DNA from 2 places in the Acutalibacter sp. JLR.KK004 genome. Region 1 is predicted to be linked to the other one. Evidence: predicted binding sites of a transcription regulator. Region 1 holds the regulator's gene; the other holds the start of a gene.
What was found. Region 1 encodes LexA, which represses DNA repair genes until DNA is damaged. Its sites were predicted from a motif close to CNAACANNTGTTNG; they were not measured.
Positions count from the first base shown of each region.

Region 2: a site for LexA is predicted at 1,567-1,580, ahead of recA (recombinase RecA). Genes of this name have one in related genera too.

Region 1 is NZ_JAYMNQ010000001.1:2,443,239-2,446,808, reverse strand. Features, by position in the region: gene VSQ30_RS13255 (peptidoglycan DD-metalloendopeptidase family protein) at 63-887, opposite strand; gene lexA (transcriptional repressor LexA) at 1,395-1,976, shown strand; gene VSQ30_RS13245 (flavodoxin domain-containing protein) at 2,047-2,574, opposite strand; gene VSQ30_RS13240 (TetR/AcrR family transcriptional regulator) at 2,571-3,188, opposite strand; gene VSQ30_RS13235 (5'-methylthioadenosine/adenosylhomocysteine nucleosidase) at 3,437-3,570, opposite strand, start outside.
Region 2 is NZ_JAYMNQ010000003.1:358,317-361,886, reverse strand. Features, by position in the region: gene VSQ30_RS19490 (Crp/Fnr family transcriptional regulator) at 1-147, opposite strand, end outside; gene VSQ30_RS19485 (Gfo/Idh/MocA family protein) at 300-1,406, shown strand; gene recA (recombinase RecA) at 1,666-2,838, shown strand; gene VSQ30_RS19475 (regulatory protein RecX) at 2,838-3,449, shown strand; gene VSQ30_RS19470 (sugar phosphate isomerase/epimerase family protein) at 3,508-3,570, shown strand, end outside.

The DNA of each region.
Region 1 (3,570 bases):
TTCAAAAACACCCCTTAAGCCGCCGGAGGCAAAACCCCAGAGGCAAACCCCGGAAGCAAAAGCTAGTTCTTTCCCTCCAGCACGCTGCGGGGATCCATGCAGGCCCCGTCCCGGCGCACCTCCAGGTGGAGGTGGGGCTGCTGGGCAGCTTCCTCAGGCACAGCGGTGATGGTGCCGATAGCCTGGCCCATGGACACTACGTCCTCCGGCTGCACCAGGAATTCCTCTCCCACGCCGCAGTAGTAAAACATATAGTCCCCATGTTCCACAACAATGACGTTGCCCAGCATACTGTCCGTATACGTCTCCTTCACAATGCCGTTGCCGCAGGCCAGCACCTGCTCCCCGCTTTCAGCGGCAATGTCGCACCCAGCGTGGACGCGCCAATCCTTCATAGTTTCAGAGTACATAGGCGCCCCGGAGCTGTAGGCCTTGTCAATCTGCTTGGAGGCCACCGGATACAGCATTTCTGTGCTGATTTCATAGAGCGGGGCCGTAGCGGGCACCTGGGAAGCCTCGCTCTCCTCAGGCGCGGGAGTGGGAGATGGGCTTTTGGTGGGGGCAATTTTCTTAGGCGTGCTGCCGGCTAACTTCGCCCCGGCCGAGGCAGCGGAGGAGGTTTTCCCGGAGGGGACGGAGGAGCTGGCGCTTTCCTTTTTAGGCGCTTCCGGATCGTCGTCTTTCAGGACGTTCTGGCCGCTGCGCACGTCCTCTTCCTGCTGCTCAACCAGCGCGGGATCTGTAGAGGCGTCCTCCGGGCCAAGATAGTCCTGCACTGCGTCATAGGTGCTCCAGGCGGCAATGCCCACCGCCACCAGACAAACAGCCAGGGCCAGATAAAAGCCGTTGCGCCTTGCCTTACCTTCTGAGAATCGTTTTCCATTCATGGTGGTTCCATTCCTTTCGGAGTAAAATACATTTTGCATGGCAACTGTATTCTGGCCCGCCCAAAAAGGAAATATACACAAAAGGAAGAAAGGCCGAGAAACTTTCGGCCTTTCTTCCTTTTGCTTGAGGGGTATTATTGAGGAGGGTTAGTTCACGCGGCCTAAAAGAGGCAGCCTCTTTTGGGGGCGTTCACTATAGAACATGTATCTCAAGAAAAGGTGCGGTCCATTTCTTTTGAGTACACCTCTATTATAAACCTTTTTTCCAAAGAGTTGTTACGGCCTTGTGAATAAACCTTAAAGAAATTCTGCCGGATTTGTGAATTTTCCCGAAAACTGTCGAAAACGCACCAGAAAAATTTTGAAAAGTTTTCAAACAAACGTTTCATTTTCAGAGAACATATGATATAATACAAATAAGAAACCTTGGTGTGGCCTCTCATAGGGCTATACCCCTCGTATAATCCGGGCGCTTTCCCCTGCCCATTTTCCACAGGAGGCATGGCAATGGAACCCTTAACGAAAAGCCAGCAAAAAGTTTTTGATTTTTTACGGGAGCAAATGCCCTCCGGCATCCCCCCCACTGTGCGGGAGATCTGCAACGCCACAGGCTTGCGCTCCACCTCCACAGTCCACGCCCATCTGAAAACCCTGGAAAAGCTGGGCTACATCACCCGGGAAGCTGGGCTGAACCGCTCCATCCGCATTGAAGGCAGCGAAGCCGCCGTACAGGTGCCCATTATGGGCAAGGTAACGGCAGGGCTGCCCATCCTGGCAGTGGAGGACATAGAGGGCTACATCCCCTTCCCCCAGAAAACCGGCAAGGAGCTTTTTGCCCTCCATGTCAGCGGCCTGAGTATGCGGGACGCAGGCATCCTGGACGGGGATTACGTAATTGCGGAACGGGTGCCCACAGCGGAGGACGGGGACATTGTGGTGGCCCTGCTGGAGGATGAGGCCACCGTAAAAACCCTGTACCGGGAGGAGGGCCGCGTCCGCTTGCAGCCGGAAAATCCGGATTTCTCCCCCATCTACGCCAAAGACGTTTCCCTGCTGGGAAAGGTTATTGCCGTGATACGGTATCTGTAAAGGGGAACAGCTTTCAAACAGACAAGGCGTGATACTTGTGTAAAGCATCATGCCTTGTCATGTATAGCCGCTATCTGCCCACCCGCAAATAGGCTTCCAGTTCCCGCAGGTTTTCCCGCTCCGCCTTGCTGAAGGAAGAAGCCACCGTCTGGATCGCTTCCTGATCCTCCGGCGTGGGATTTTTCTTGGCGCCCAGCATCTTGCGGAAAGCAGCCATCATGGCCTTGTCCACAAAGCCCATTTTTTCATAATTCAGCCCGCCCCACAGGTAAAATGCAGGCACCCGCTCCCTCGCCTCTGGAGGGACATTTTGCTGGACAGCCCGTTCAATCCCCACCGGATCCGGGGGCATGGCCCCAGTAAAGAATAAAGCCAGGCGTTTCCCCTCCAGCCTTGGCGCTTGTCTAAAAAACCACTTGGCTCCAGGGAGAATCCCGGCCCGCAGGCCGCTGCCAAAGGCAATGGCGTCAAATGTGTCAAGGGATATAGCTTTACGGCCTTTATAGGGAACACACGCGCAGCTCAAGTCTTGGGCCAGCCACTGGGCATATTGGGCGGTAAAGCCTGTTTTCGAGTGGTAAAGTATCAAAGTTTTCATGGGTTTCCCTCCTCTGTTCCGGCGGCGAAGCCCTGCTGCCGGGTGAATTGCCGCAAATGTGCCATAAAGCGGGGCTGGGCTTCCTCCCAGCTTTCACAGGTGTGCAGCAGCAAAAACACCCCGCCGTAAAAGCCCAGCGCCATGGCGGCAGGATCTCCCTGGGGGCACTTGCCTTCTGCCATCAGCCGCCGGAAAATCTCTTCCTCCACCTGTAAAGGGTAATCCCTATACAGTTTTTGATACACAGCCCCAGCCAGCTCGTGGGCATATTGGCTTACCACCAGCAGCCGGCGGAACTGGCTGTTCCAGGGATCTTCAAAGAAATACCGGAATATTCCGGCAAGGGTTTCTCCCAGCGGGGCAAGGCTGGACTGCCCGAAAACGGAGAGGTCATCTTCGGTGGAGAAGGGCAGACCCTGTGCCTGGAAATATTCCTGGGCCTTTTCCCAGCATAACTCCACCAGGCTGTCAAAAATGGCCTGTTTGCCGGGAAAATAGTGGTACAGCGAGCTTTCCCGAATGCCCACAGCCCTTGCCAGCTCCCGCACTGATACTGCGTCATAGCCCCGCTGGGAGAAAAGCCCCAGTGCCTCCCACAAAATTTTTTCTTTCATCTGCAAACGTATTCCTCCAAACGAACAACCGTTAGTTTCTATTATTATACTAACGATTGTTCGTTTTGTCAAGGGGCTAGGGCTTGTTTGAAGATAGAGCGCCTGCAAAAAAGAGGGCGGCACCAGCCACCCTCTTTAGAACCTGCCTGCCATATTTCAACCGAGCATGACAAGTTATATAACTTTACACGATTTTCTGACAATAAAGGTTCTGCCTTTACATACAAAATCTGACAAGCAACACGCCTTTACAGCCTTGGCAGCACCGCGCCCAGCAGTTTTCCGGTCTTTTCTGCGGCCATTTTGGTGAAGGCTGGGAAATCCATGGGAGAATCGTCGTTGGCGCAGTCGGAAATGGCCCGGAGCACCGCGCAGGGCACGC
Region 2 (3,570 bases), on a different contig from region 1:
TTTCAGCGGACGGTCGGGGGCTGCCAGCAGCTCGTGCTTTTTGTAGCCCACCAGCCGGAACCCCTGGGGGCTTCCGGAAAAGAACCCTCCTATGCCTTTTTCCTCCATCAGCCGTTCCAGCAAAGCCTTGTCCCGGATTTGTTCCATATGCCCGCCGTCCCTTTCCCCATATATTTTTGCACAGCCCGGTAAATTTTTTCTTATTGTGCCATATGACACAATAAAAGTCAAGGCAGATATGGTATAATTTCCCTGAGAATACGGGTACGCGATACCCATCCCTACAGGAGGAGCAAATTATGAGCAAAAAACTGAAAATCGGCATTGTAGGCTGCGGCGGCATTGCCAACCAGAAGCACCTGCCTGCCATGAAGGCAAACAGCGACCTGTGCGAGGTAGTGGCTTTCTGCGATATCATCCCCGAGCGGGCAGAGAAGGCCGCCAAGGAGTATGGCACAGAGGGCGCCAAGGTCTACGAGGATTACCATGACCTGCTGGCAAACCCGGAGGTTGAGGTTGTCCATGTGCTGACCCCCAACGTGGCCCACTGCCCCATCACAGTGGCTGCTTTTGAGGCTGGCAAGCATGTCTATTGCGAAAAGCCCATGGCCCATAACACCGCCGACGCGGAGAAGATGATCGACGCCTGGAAAAAGTCCGGCAAGCAGTTCACCATCGGCTACCAGAACCGCTTCCGCCCGGAAGTGCAGAACCTGAAGAAAGCCTGCGACAAGGGCGAGCTGGGCGATATCTATTACGGCAAGGCCCATGCCATCCGCCGCCGGGGCGTGCCCACCTGGGGCGTGTTCCCGGACAAGTCCAAGCAGGGCGGCGGCCCCCTCATCGACATCGGCACCCATGCCCTGGACATCACCCTGTGGTGCATGAACAACTATGACGTGGAAAGCGTCACCGGCTCTGTGTTCTACAAGCTGGGCGAGCTGGAGCAGGCCACCGAAGGCAACCTCTTCGGGCCGTGGGATCCCAAAACCTTTGAGGTAGAAGACAGCGCCATGGGCTTTATCCGCATGAAGAACGGCGCAGCCATCTCCCTGGAGTCCTCCTGGGCCATCAATATGCTGGAGTCCCGGGAAGCCAGCACCACCCTGTGCGGCACCCTGGCAGGCGCGGAAATCCGCTCTGGCATGAGCTATGCCAAGGACGAGCTGATTTATAACCGGGGCCGCAACGGCCAGCTTATGGAGGAGAGCATTTCCTCTGCAGGAGCCATCGCCTTCTTCGACGGGGCCGCCGGCAGCGCAGGCGTTGCTGATAACCGCCAGTGGCTGGAAGCAGTCCTGAACGGCACCCAGCCGCTGGTGAAGCCTGAGGAAGCCCTGGTGGTCACCAAGGTGCTGGAAGCCATCTATGAGGCTGACAGGACAAAGCAGGAAATCCGTTTCTAAAAAGCGGGAAATCCGTTTCAGCAAAGAAGGGCCGGGAGGGCATTCCTCCTGGCCTTTTTCCTTTTGCCGCGTTATGGCTGTGCAAGGGGCAGGGGGTTTTTATAGGTAACGCACTTGAAAAGAGGTGTTCTACCTCTGTTGAATTGCGTTACCTATATTTAAAACATTTGTTCGTGAATTTTCCGGAAACACATTGCTTTTGGAGGGAATATGGAGTATAATCAGCAATAGAAATCAAGACAGAGGAGTGTTTACGCATATGGCAGAAAAAAAGCAGGCGCCCATCAGCACCCGGGCCTCTGACGTAAAGCCGGAGGAAAAGGCCAAGGCCCTGGAAACAGCCCTGGCCCAAATCAAGAAGCAGTTCGGGGAAGGGGCTGTCATGCGCCTGGGCCAGGACAGCGAACTGAACGTGGAGGCCATCCCCACCGGTTCCCTGTCCCTGGATTTGGCCCTGGGGATAGGCGGCCTGCCCAGAGGGCGCATCATCGAGATGTACGGGCCAGAGTCCTCGGGCAAAACCACCCTGGCCCTGCACTGCATTGCCGAGGGCCAGAAAATGGGGGGCAACGCCGCTTTCATTGACGTGGAGCACGCCTTGGATCCTGTCTATGCCGGGCACCTGGGGGTGGACGTGGAAAGCCTGCTGGTGTCCCAGCCGGACACCGGGGAGCAGGCCCTGGAGATTACGGAAGCCCTGGTGCGCTCCAATGCCATCGACGTGATTGTGGTGGACTCCGTGGCGGCCCTGGTGCCCCGGGCGGAAATCGAGGGGGACATGGGCGACACCCATGTGGGCCTCCAGGCCCGGCTTATGAGCCAGGCCCTGCGCAAGCTGGCAGGCGCCATCTCCAAATCAAACTGCGTGGCCATCTTCATCAACCAGCTCCGGGAAAAGGTAGGCGTGGTGTACGGCAACCCGGAGGTCACCCCTGGCGGCAGGGCGCTGAAATTCTATGCCTCTGTGCGGGTGGAGGTGCGCAAAGGCGAGGTCATTAAAAACGGCACAGACATGATTGGCGCCAGGACAAAGGTGAAAGTGGTCAAGAATAAAATCGCCCCGCCCTTCCGCACAGCAGAGTTCGATGTCATGTACGGTACAGGCATTTCCCGCACAGGGGAGCTTTTGGATATTGCCGTACAGCTTGAAATCGTCCAGAAAAGCGGGGCCTGGTTCTCCTATAACGGGGAGCGCATCGGCCAGGGCCGGGACAAGTCCAAGGACTACCTGGCAACCCATCCGGAGGTGTCGGCGGAAATTGAAAAGCTGGTGCGGGAAAATGTCAGCAAGCTGTACGACAACGGCCCTGCAAAGGGCGGCGTGAAGCCGGTGGCGCTGCCGGAAGCCCCTGCCCTGGAAGCGCCACCTCCGGCCCCCGCCGCTAAAAGCGCCCCGAAAAAGCCCAGCATTGACATTACGGTGGACGACTGATGGAATTGACAGCAGCAGAACCACGCCGCCACCGCCTGACCCAGCTTTACATAGACGGGGAGCAGGCTGTCAAAGTGGATACGGAAACCTTCCTGCGCTCCGGCCTGCGTCTGGGGGATGAGCTGGACGACGAAGAGCTTCACCAGTTGATACAGGCTTCCGATGCCCACAGGGCCAGGGAAAAGGCCCTGTACCTGCTGGAGCACCGGGCGCACTCCAAAAAAGAGCTGACGGAAAAAATCGCCCGCACCGCCGCCAGCCGGGAGGCCGCAGAGGCCGCCGCAGACCGCATGGAGGAATTGGGGCTTTTAAATGACGAGGAATATGCCCGCCGCTATGCCCAGGAGCTTTTCACCCGCAAGCGGTACGGCGTTATGCGGGTAAAGCAGGAATTGCGCCAAAAGGGCATAGATCCAGAGCTGATAGGGGAGCTTCTGGCGGAATATGCAGACGAGGACGCGGCCCTGGAGAACATGCAGGCCCTGCTCTTTAAAAAATATCCCGGCTGGCAGGAGGACGAAAAGGTGCGCCGCCGGGCCTTTGCCGCCCTCCAGCGGCTGGGATACGCTTACACCGACATCCGCCGGGCCATGGAGATAGAGCCGGAATAAAGCGGCCCCCGCCCCAAAAACCACGATACACATGTATGATGAAAGAAGGGATTCAGCCATGATATTATCCACGCAAACCGATTTCCTGGGCCGCGCCTATGGCGAGGCAGAAGCCATCCGC